2 linked regions of the Prosthecobacter debontii genome follow. The main gene of each other region encodes a partner of the protein of the gene in region 2 in a complex. Links are inferred from orthologs where the notes say so. Each region holds a gene or a part of one and is shown on either strand. Other genes may lie near its edges.

What was found.
Region 1: the proteins of metK (region 2) and groL are in contact, whole or in part, in a cryo-EM structure (PDB 8P4O), measured with the Escherichia coli proteins. The link is inferred for Prosthecobacter debontii from one-to-one orthologs.

Annotation. Positions count from the first base shown.
Region 1 is NZ_FUYE01000007.1:154,740-158,053, forward strand. Bases 25-3,015 are described here. They hold groL (chaperonin GroEL), read right to left. Parts: upstream 2,336-3,015; coding sequence 713-2,335; downstream 25-712. Other genes in these bases: B5D61_RS12135 (NCS2 family permease), read left to right, coding at 25-480; B5D61_RS12145 (co-chaperone GroES), read right to left, coding at 2,381-2,677; B5D61_RS12150 (hypothetical protein), read right to left, coding at 2,850-3,015. Outside these bases: more of B5D61_RS12135, read left to right, coding at 1-24; more of B5D61_RS12150, read right to left, coding at 3,016-3,314.
Region 2 is NZ_FUYE01000008.1:148,144-151,374, reverse strand. What follows is about bases 230-3,137. They hold metK (methionine adenosyltransferase), read right to left. Parts: upstream 2,340-3,137; coding sequence 1,119-2,339; downstream 230-1,118. Other genes in these bases: B5D61_RS13470 (diflavin oxidoreductase), read right to left, coding at 2,532-3,137; B5D61_RS13480 (non-reducing end alpha-L-arabinofuranosidase family hydrolase), read right to left, coding at 230-968. Also shown: more of B5D61_RS13480, read right to left, coding at 1-229; more of B5D61_RS13470, read right to left, coding at 3,138-3,231. UniProt on the Escherichia coli protein: Catalyzes the formation of S-adenosylmethionine (AdoMet) from methionine and ATP.

The sequences.
Region 1 (3,314 bases), on a different replicon or contig from region 2:
CCTCAGGTGGAAAAGCCCATGCTGGTGGATGCGCTGACATGCATGTTCAGCGGCTTGATCGGCACCTCCACGAGTGGTGCCTACATCGAGTCGGCCACGGGCATCAGCGAGGGGGCACGCACGGGTTTGGCCGCACTGGTGACAGCGGGGTTGTTTGCGGTTTCGCTGTTTTTCATCCCTCTCATTGAGCCGCTCCAGCAGCTTCGTTTCGCTTACGGTCCAGCCCTGATCGCGGTGGGGGTGCTGATGATGGGATCGGTGCGCCGGATTGATTTCGAAGATCTCACGGAGTGGGTGCCCGCCTTTGTCACGATCGTGATGATGCTCTTTACCTATAACATCGCCAACGGCCTGACGGCTGGGTTTGTCGTGCATCCAGTGCTGAAAGGGGCGGCAGGGCGCTGGCGCGAACTGAATGCGGGCATGCTGATCCTGGCGGGGATGTGCGCGGCCTATTACCTGTTAGGGATGGTTCATTGAGAAGTAAATCTGAAGGCACAGGACGAGTGTTCAGAAAATAAACAAAAACGGACCGGAAGTTGCCTTCCGGTCCGTCGTTGGGGGTTTGGGTTTTTTATCGTGAGGCCTGTCTTCGCAAGCTCCCGGTATGCGAAAACAGGTCTCTCAAGACAAAATGTTTATGAAGAGAGACCTGCCTTTTCAGACAGGCCTCTCCAGATAAGAGTTCAAAAAAACTCTTTTATTCCTACAATTACATCATTCCGCCGTGGTCGTGGCTGTGACCGGCATCAGCCTTCTCTTCCTTCGGAATGTCGGCGATGAGGCACTCGGTGGTCAGCAGGAGACCGGAGATGGAGGCAGCGTTCTGAAGAGCGCTACGGGTCACCTTGGCAGGGTCAACGACGCCAGCCTTGATGAGGTCGGTGTATTCGCCGGTAGCGACGTTGTAACCGTGGTTGCCTTTGCCCTTCTTCACTTCGGAGACGATCAGAGCGCCTTCCACGCCGGCATTGGCAGCCAGCTGGCGGAGAGGAGCTTCGATGGCACGAGCAATGATTTCAGCACCGGTCTTCTCGTCGCCAGTCAGGCCGAGGTCACCAACGGCCGCCTGAGCGCGGATGAGAGCGACACCACCGCCAGGGACGATGCCTTCTTCCACCGCAGCGCGGGTGGCGTGAAGGGCGTCTTCCACGCGGGCTTTCTTCTCTTTCATCTCGGTTTCAGTGGCAGCACCGACGTTGATGACGGCCACACCACCGGCCAGCTTGGCAAGGCGCTCTTGGAGCTTCTCGCGGTCGTAGTCGCTGGTGGTTTCTTCGATCTGGCGCTTGATCTGGGACACGCGGCCGGAGATGGCTTCGCTGGTGCCTTCGCCTTCGACGATGACGGTGCTTTCCTTACCGATGGTCAGACGCTTAGCGCGGCCGAGGTCGGAGAGCTCGATGTTTTCCAGCTTGATGCCGAGGTCTTCGGTGATGCAGCGGCCACCGGTGAGGATGGCGATGTCTTCCAGCATGGCCTTGCGGCGGTCGCCAAAGCCAGGAGCCTTGACGGCCACGATGTTGAGGGTGCCGCGCAGCTTGTTCACCACGAGGGTAGCCAGGGCTTCACCTTCCACGTCTTCAGCGATGATGAGGAGAGGCTTGCCGGAGCGAGCGACCTTCTCAAGCAGAGGCAGCATGTCTTTCAGGCTGCTGATCTTCTTCTCGTGAATGAGGATGTAAGCGCTGTCCAGGTTTGCTTCCATGGACTCTGGGTCCGTGACGAAGTAAGGGGACAGGTAGCCCTTGTCGAACTGCATCCCTTCGACGACGTCGAGGGTGGTTTCGATGGACTTGGCTTCCTCAACGGTGATGGTGCCTTCTTTACCCACTTTGTCCATGGCTTCGGCGATGATGTTGCCGATCGCGGTGTCCCAGTTGGCGGACACGGTCGCGACCTGGGCCACTTCCTTGCTGTCCTTCACAGGGGTGCTGATTTCTTTCAGCTTAGCCACGATGGCTTCGGTGGCCTTGAGGATACCGCGCTGAAGGGAGGTCGGGTTAGCACCGGCGGTCACGTTACGCAGACCTTCGGAGTAGATGGCTTCAGCCAGCACGGTGGCGGTGGTGGTGCCGTCACCAGCGATGTCGGAGGTCTTGGAGGAGACTTCCTTGATCAGCTGAGCGCCCATGTTTTCATAAGCGTCGGGGAGTTCGATTTCCTTAGCCACGGTCACACCGTCTTTGGTGATGGTGGGGGAACCGAATTTCTTTTCCAGGATCACGTTGCGACCCGCAGGGCCAAGGGTGGCCTTCACGGCTTTCGCCAGCTTGGTGACACCGCGCAGGAGGGCCTGGCGAGCGGTTTCGTCAAAGTTGAGTTGTTTTGCCATAACTGAGTTGAGTAGGGTTCAGGGGTGTTGAGATTCCTTGAGGGATTAGGCGATGATACCGAGGATGTCGGTTTCGTTGATGATGAGGAGGTCCTCGCCGTTGACCTTGACTTCAGTGCCGCCGTATTTGGAGATCAGGACTTTGTCGCCTGCCTTCACGGTGAAGAGAGTGCTGACGTCCTTGCCTTCGTCATCCTTGCCGGTGCCGAGAGCGAGCACTTCTGCCTCCTGTGGTTTTTCCTTCGCGGTGTCGGGAAGGAAGATCCCACCAGCGGATTTTTCTTCGCTGAGGGAGCGCTTCACGAGGACGCGGCGGCCGAGCGGGGTGATTGCGGTAGCCATAGTTGGTCTATTTTCTGCTAACTTGTTTAGTTGTTCAGTTTGGTTTGGTTCATCTGCCCGGCTTGCAGTCACATAATGGGTTCATGTGGCGGCCAGCCGGGCGGAAAATTTATCGAGAGGGGAAATGCGAGACGGGAAAACGACGGACGAAGAAGTCGGCAGTGGGCGGGATTTATTTCGCCGGAGGTGGGTTTTCTTTGATCGCCACCCCGTTGCTGGCGCGGTAAACGCCGTCATAAGTGAGCTCCGGTGTGGCTTCGCCAATTTCCTCGACCAGGAAGCCGACGATGCGCTTGGGGTCTTCGGACAAAACCGCCTGGAGCATACGCGAGGTGCGCGGACGATCATAATTCTGCACCTGGAGATCCAGTCCTACAGAGCCGGGTTTGGCTTCCAGCCCTTGCATGCGAGCTGCCAATTCCACCGTGGAGTTGATCTGGCCTAACAGCTTTTTATCCTGGCCCAATTTGGTGAGAGCCACCTTGAGGCTTTCATTCACCTCAGGGACGTTCAACAGGTCCGCGGCGGTTTTGTTGGGATATTTGTCAATGATGCTCTCCGCTTCATCCGCCAGGGCGTTTTGACGCTCAGCAGGTAAGGGCTCGAGGGCATCAGTGATGAGGCTGTCGAGATGAGT
Region 2 (3,231 bases):
ATGCCAGAGCGGATTAGCTCGGGGTGGCTGACTTGAGTGTATCGGAGGCAACGTGTGCCGTCAGGATTAAACAAATGATCTCTCTCGGCGAGGAATTCGTTTTCGGAGGGCTCGACCCGTGTCCATGGCCCTTCCAGTCGCTCGGCGGTGAAGGCGAGCATGAAGCGATTTCGCGAGTCCCGTGCTTCCATCACATTTTTACGGACCGGATGGGAGTATCCGCCTTCGAGCAGGGCGAGGTAACGTCCGTCACTCTGCACGCGATAGATGTGAGCGGCTTCGTGAAAGTTCCAAGCTCCACGTTCACTCACCCCGCTGGCTTGCAAGGCGAGCTGCTCCTGCGCTGAGGATAGGCCTTGAGGAAACTCGGCTAAGGGGCACTCCATGCGCCAGAGTTTATCGGTGTGATCCGAATAAAAGAGATGGGCTTTGGCCTCATCGCAGATGACCCAAAAATCAATCCAGGTGCGAGTCGCTTGCCGATTGGTTTGGAGTCGTTGCATGGGTATCCAGCCTTGGACGTTGGCTATGTCGGGATTGGTGGAAAAGACGGGCTGCAGTTTTTTATCCACCAAGGTATGCCCAATGAGATACCAGAGCTTTTGCGGTGCGAAGTAGAAGACCTGAGGTGCGATCATCACACCACCCAAGATGGGCAGCATTTGAATATGCTCGGCCTTGTGGAGTCCTTCCAGAGAGCTTGCGGTTGCATACCCGAGCTCAGCAGGCACACGCTCTTTGGAGCTTTTGGGTTTGGCCGTGTAAAAGACATGCCATTGCCCCTCATGCTGAACAATCGTCGGATCTTTGACGGCAATCTCATCGAAGCTGCCTGGCGGGCCTGCTCGAAAAAGCTGGCTGTGGGTGACGGTCCAATGCTGGCCGTTGAGTGCAGGACGTGGCGTATCGGCGGCGTGTGAAATGCAGATGAAAGGAAGCAGGAAACTGAGATGAATGGAGGCTCTCATGATGGAGAAGGGATAAGTTCTTCAACGCCCTTTGACTCCTGACTTGGGGCACCATTGGCTATCGTAAACGCACACGGTCTTAATCACAAAAAAACCGCGCTGGGGGCACCAGCACGGTTGAATGAAGGGACTGTCCTTGTGAAGCCAGAATTACTTCACGGCGGCCTTGAGGGCCTCAGCCTTGTCGGTGATTTCCCAAGTCAGATCTGGATCGTCGATCTTGCCGAAGTGACCGTAGTTGGTGGACTTCGAGTAGATCGGGCGGAGCAGGTTGAGCTGGCTGACGATGTCGGCAGGCTTGAAGGAGAACACCGCATTCACGGCGTCGAGGATCTTGTCGTCGCTGACGGTGCCAGTGCCGAAAGTGTCCACGTGGACGCTGACGGGCTTTGGATGGCCGATGGCGTAGGCAAACTGGACTTCGCACTTGGAAGCGAGACCGGCAGCCACAACGTTCTTGGCGACCCAGCGGCCCATGTAGGCGGCGCTGCGGTCCACTTTGGATGGGTCTTTACCGGAGAAGGCACCACCACCGTGACGGCCCATGCCGCCGTAGGTGTCCACGATGATCTTACGGCCAGTCAGACCACTGTCACCCTGAGGACCGCCAACAACGAACTTGCCGGTTGGGTTGATGAGATACTCCGTCTCAGCCGTCAGCATGTTGGCAGGGAGGACCTTCTTGATCACTTCCTCGATGCAGAACTTCTCGATCTCAGCGTGCTCGACGTCAGCAGCGTGCTGAGTGGAGATCACGACGTTGACGATGCGGGTCGGCTTGCCGTCCACATATTCCACAGACACCTGGCTCTTGGCGTCTGGACGCAGCCACTTGGCCAGCTTGCCTTCCTTACGGATGCGAGTCATCTCACGGCCCAGGCGGTGGGCATACATGATCGGAGCTGGCATGAGTTCTTCGGTTTCATCGCAGGCATAACCAAACATGATGCCCTGGTCACCAGCGCCCTGTTCCGCGGTCTTTTTGCCTTCGGCCGCAGCGTCGTCCACACCTTGAGCGATGTCGGGGCTCTGGATGGTGAGGTAGTTGTTGATGAAGATCTGGTCGGCGTGGAAAACGTCGTCGTTATTGACATAACCGATGCCACGGACAGCGTCACGGATGACCTTGCCGACATTGATCACTTCGTCGATTGGCTTGGTGGTGCCTTTGGACTTGTCCTGGAGGGAAGGGATGGTGATTTCACCACCGACGACGACGATGTTGCTCTTGGCGAAGGTTTCGCAGGCCACACGGCTCTTGGGGTCCACGGTCAAGCAGGCGTCCAGAATGGCGTCAGAGATCGTGTCGCAAACTTTGTCAGGGTGGCCTTCGCCGACGGACTCAGAAGAGAAGATGTAAGAGCGGGACATGGTTAGGTTCTGTTTTATATGGACGAATGATGATGCGTTGATACGTCCGCCTCAGAGTATCGCCGCTAAGGGTGGCGTCAATGTGAATTCCGAGTCGGCGGTGAGGATAAAAAGAAGCGCCCCCTGGCGGTGAAGGCGAGGGGGCGTAAGAATGGTGGATGAGAAGGACTGAATCCAGTCTCAATGAACGAATCAATAGACGTCGCGGCGGTAGCGCTTGGCGTCCTTGAAGGCGGTCATGTATTCCACAGCTTGTTCAGGCGTCATGCTGCCTTCGTTTTCGATGATAGTGTGAAGAGCCTTGTCAACATCCACCGCCATGCGTGCGGCGTCACCGCAGACATAGACGATGGCACCTTGCTGAAGCCAAGCAAAGATCTCGGCACTGTTTTCCAGCATCTTGTGCTGCACGTAGATTTTCTCCGCCTGATCACGGCTCCAGGCAGTGGTCAGTTTGGTCAGGGTGCCATCGGCCAAGTAACCGTCGAATTCATCTTTGTAGAAGAAGCAGGTCTTCTCGCTGACTTCGCCGAAGAACAGCCAAGCTTTGCCTTTAGCACCTGTGGCTTTACGCTCTTCCACGAAAGCACGGAATGGGGCAATGCCAGTGCCTGGGCCGATCATGATGACCGGTGTCTCTTCTTCGGGCTCAGGCAGGCGGAAGCCTTTGCCATGATTGACGAAGACGGGGATGGGCGTCTCAGGGGTGATGCGCTCAGCCAGGAAGGTGGAGGCGACACCACCACGCTCACGGCCATGGCTGGTGTATTTCACCGTAGCGATGGTCAGATGCACTTCTTCAGGATGGGCTTTCTGGCTGCTGCTGATGGAGTAGAGACGGATGTTCAGCTTCTTCAGGCAAGCCATGAACTCCGCAGGCTCGAACTTAGCA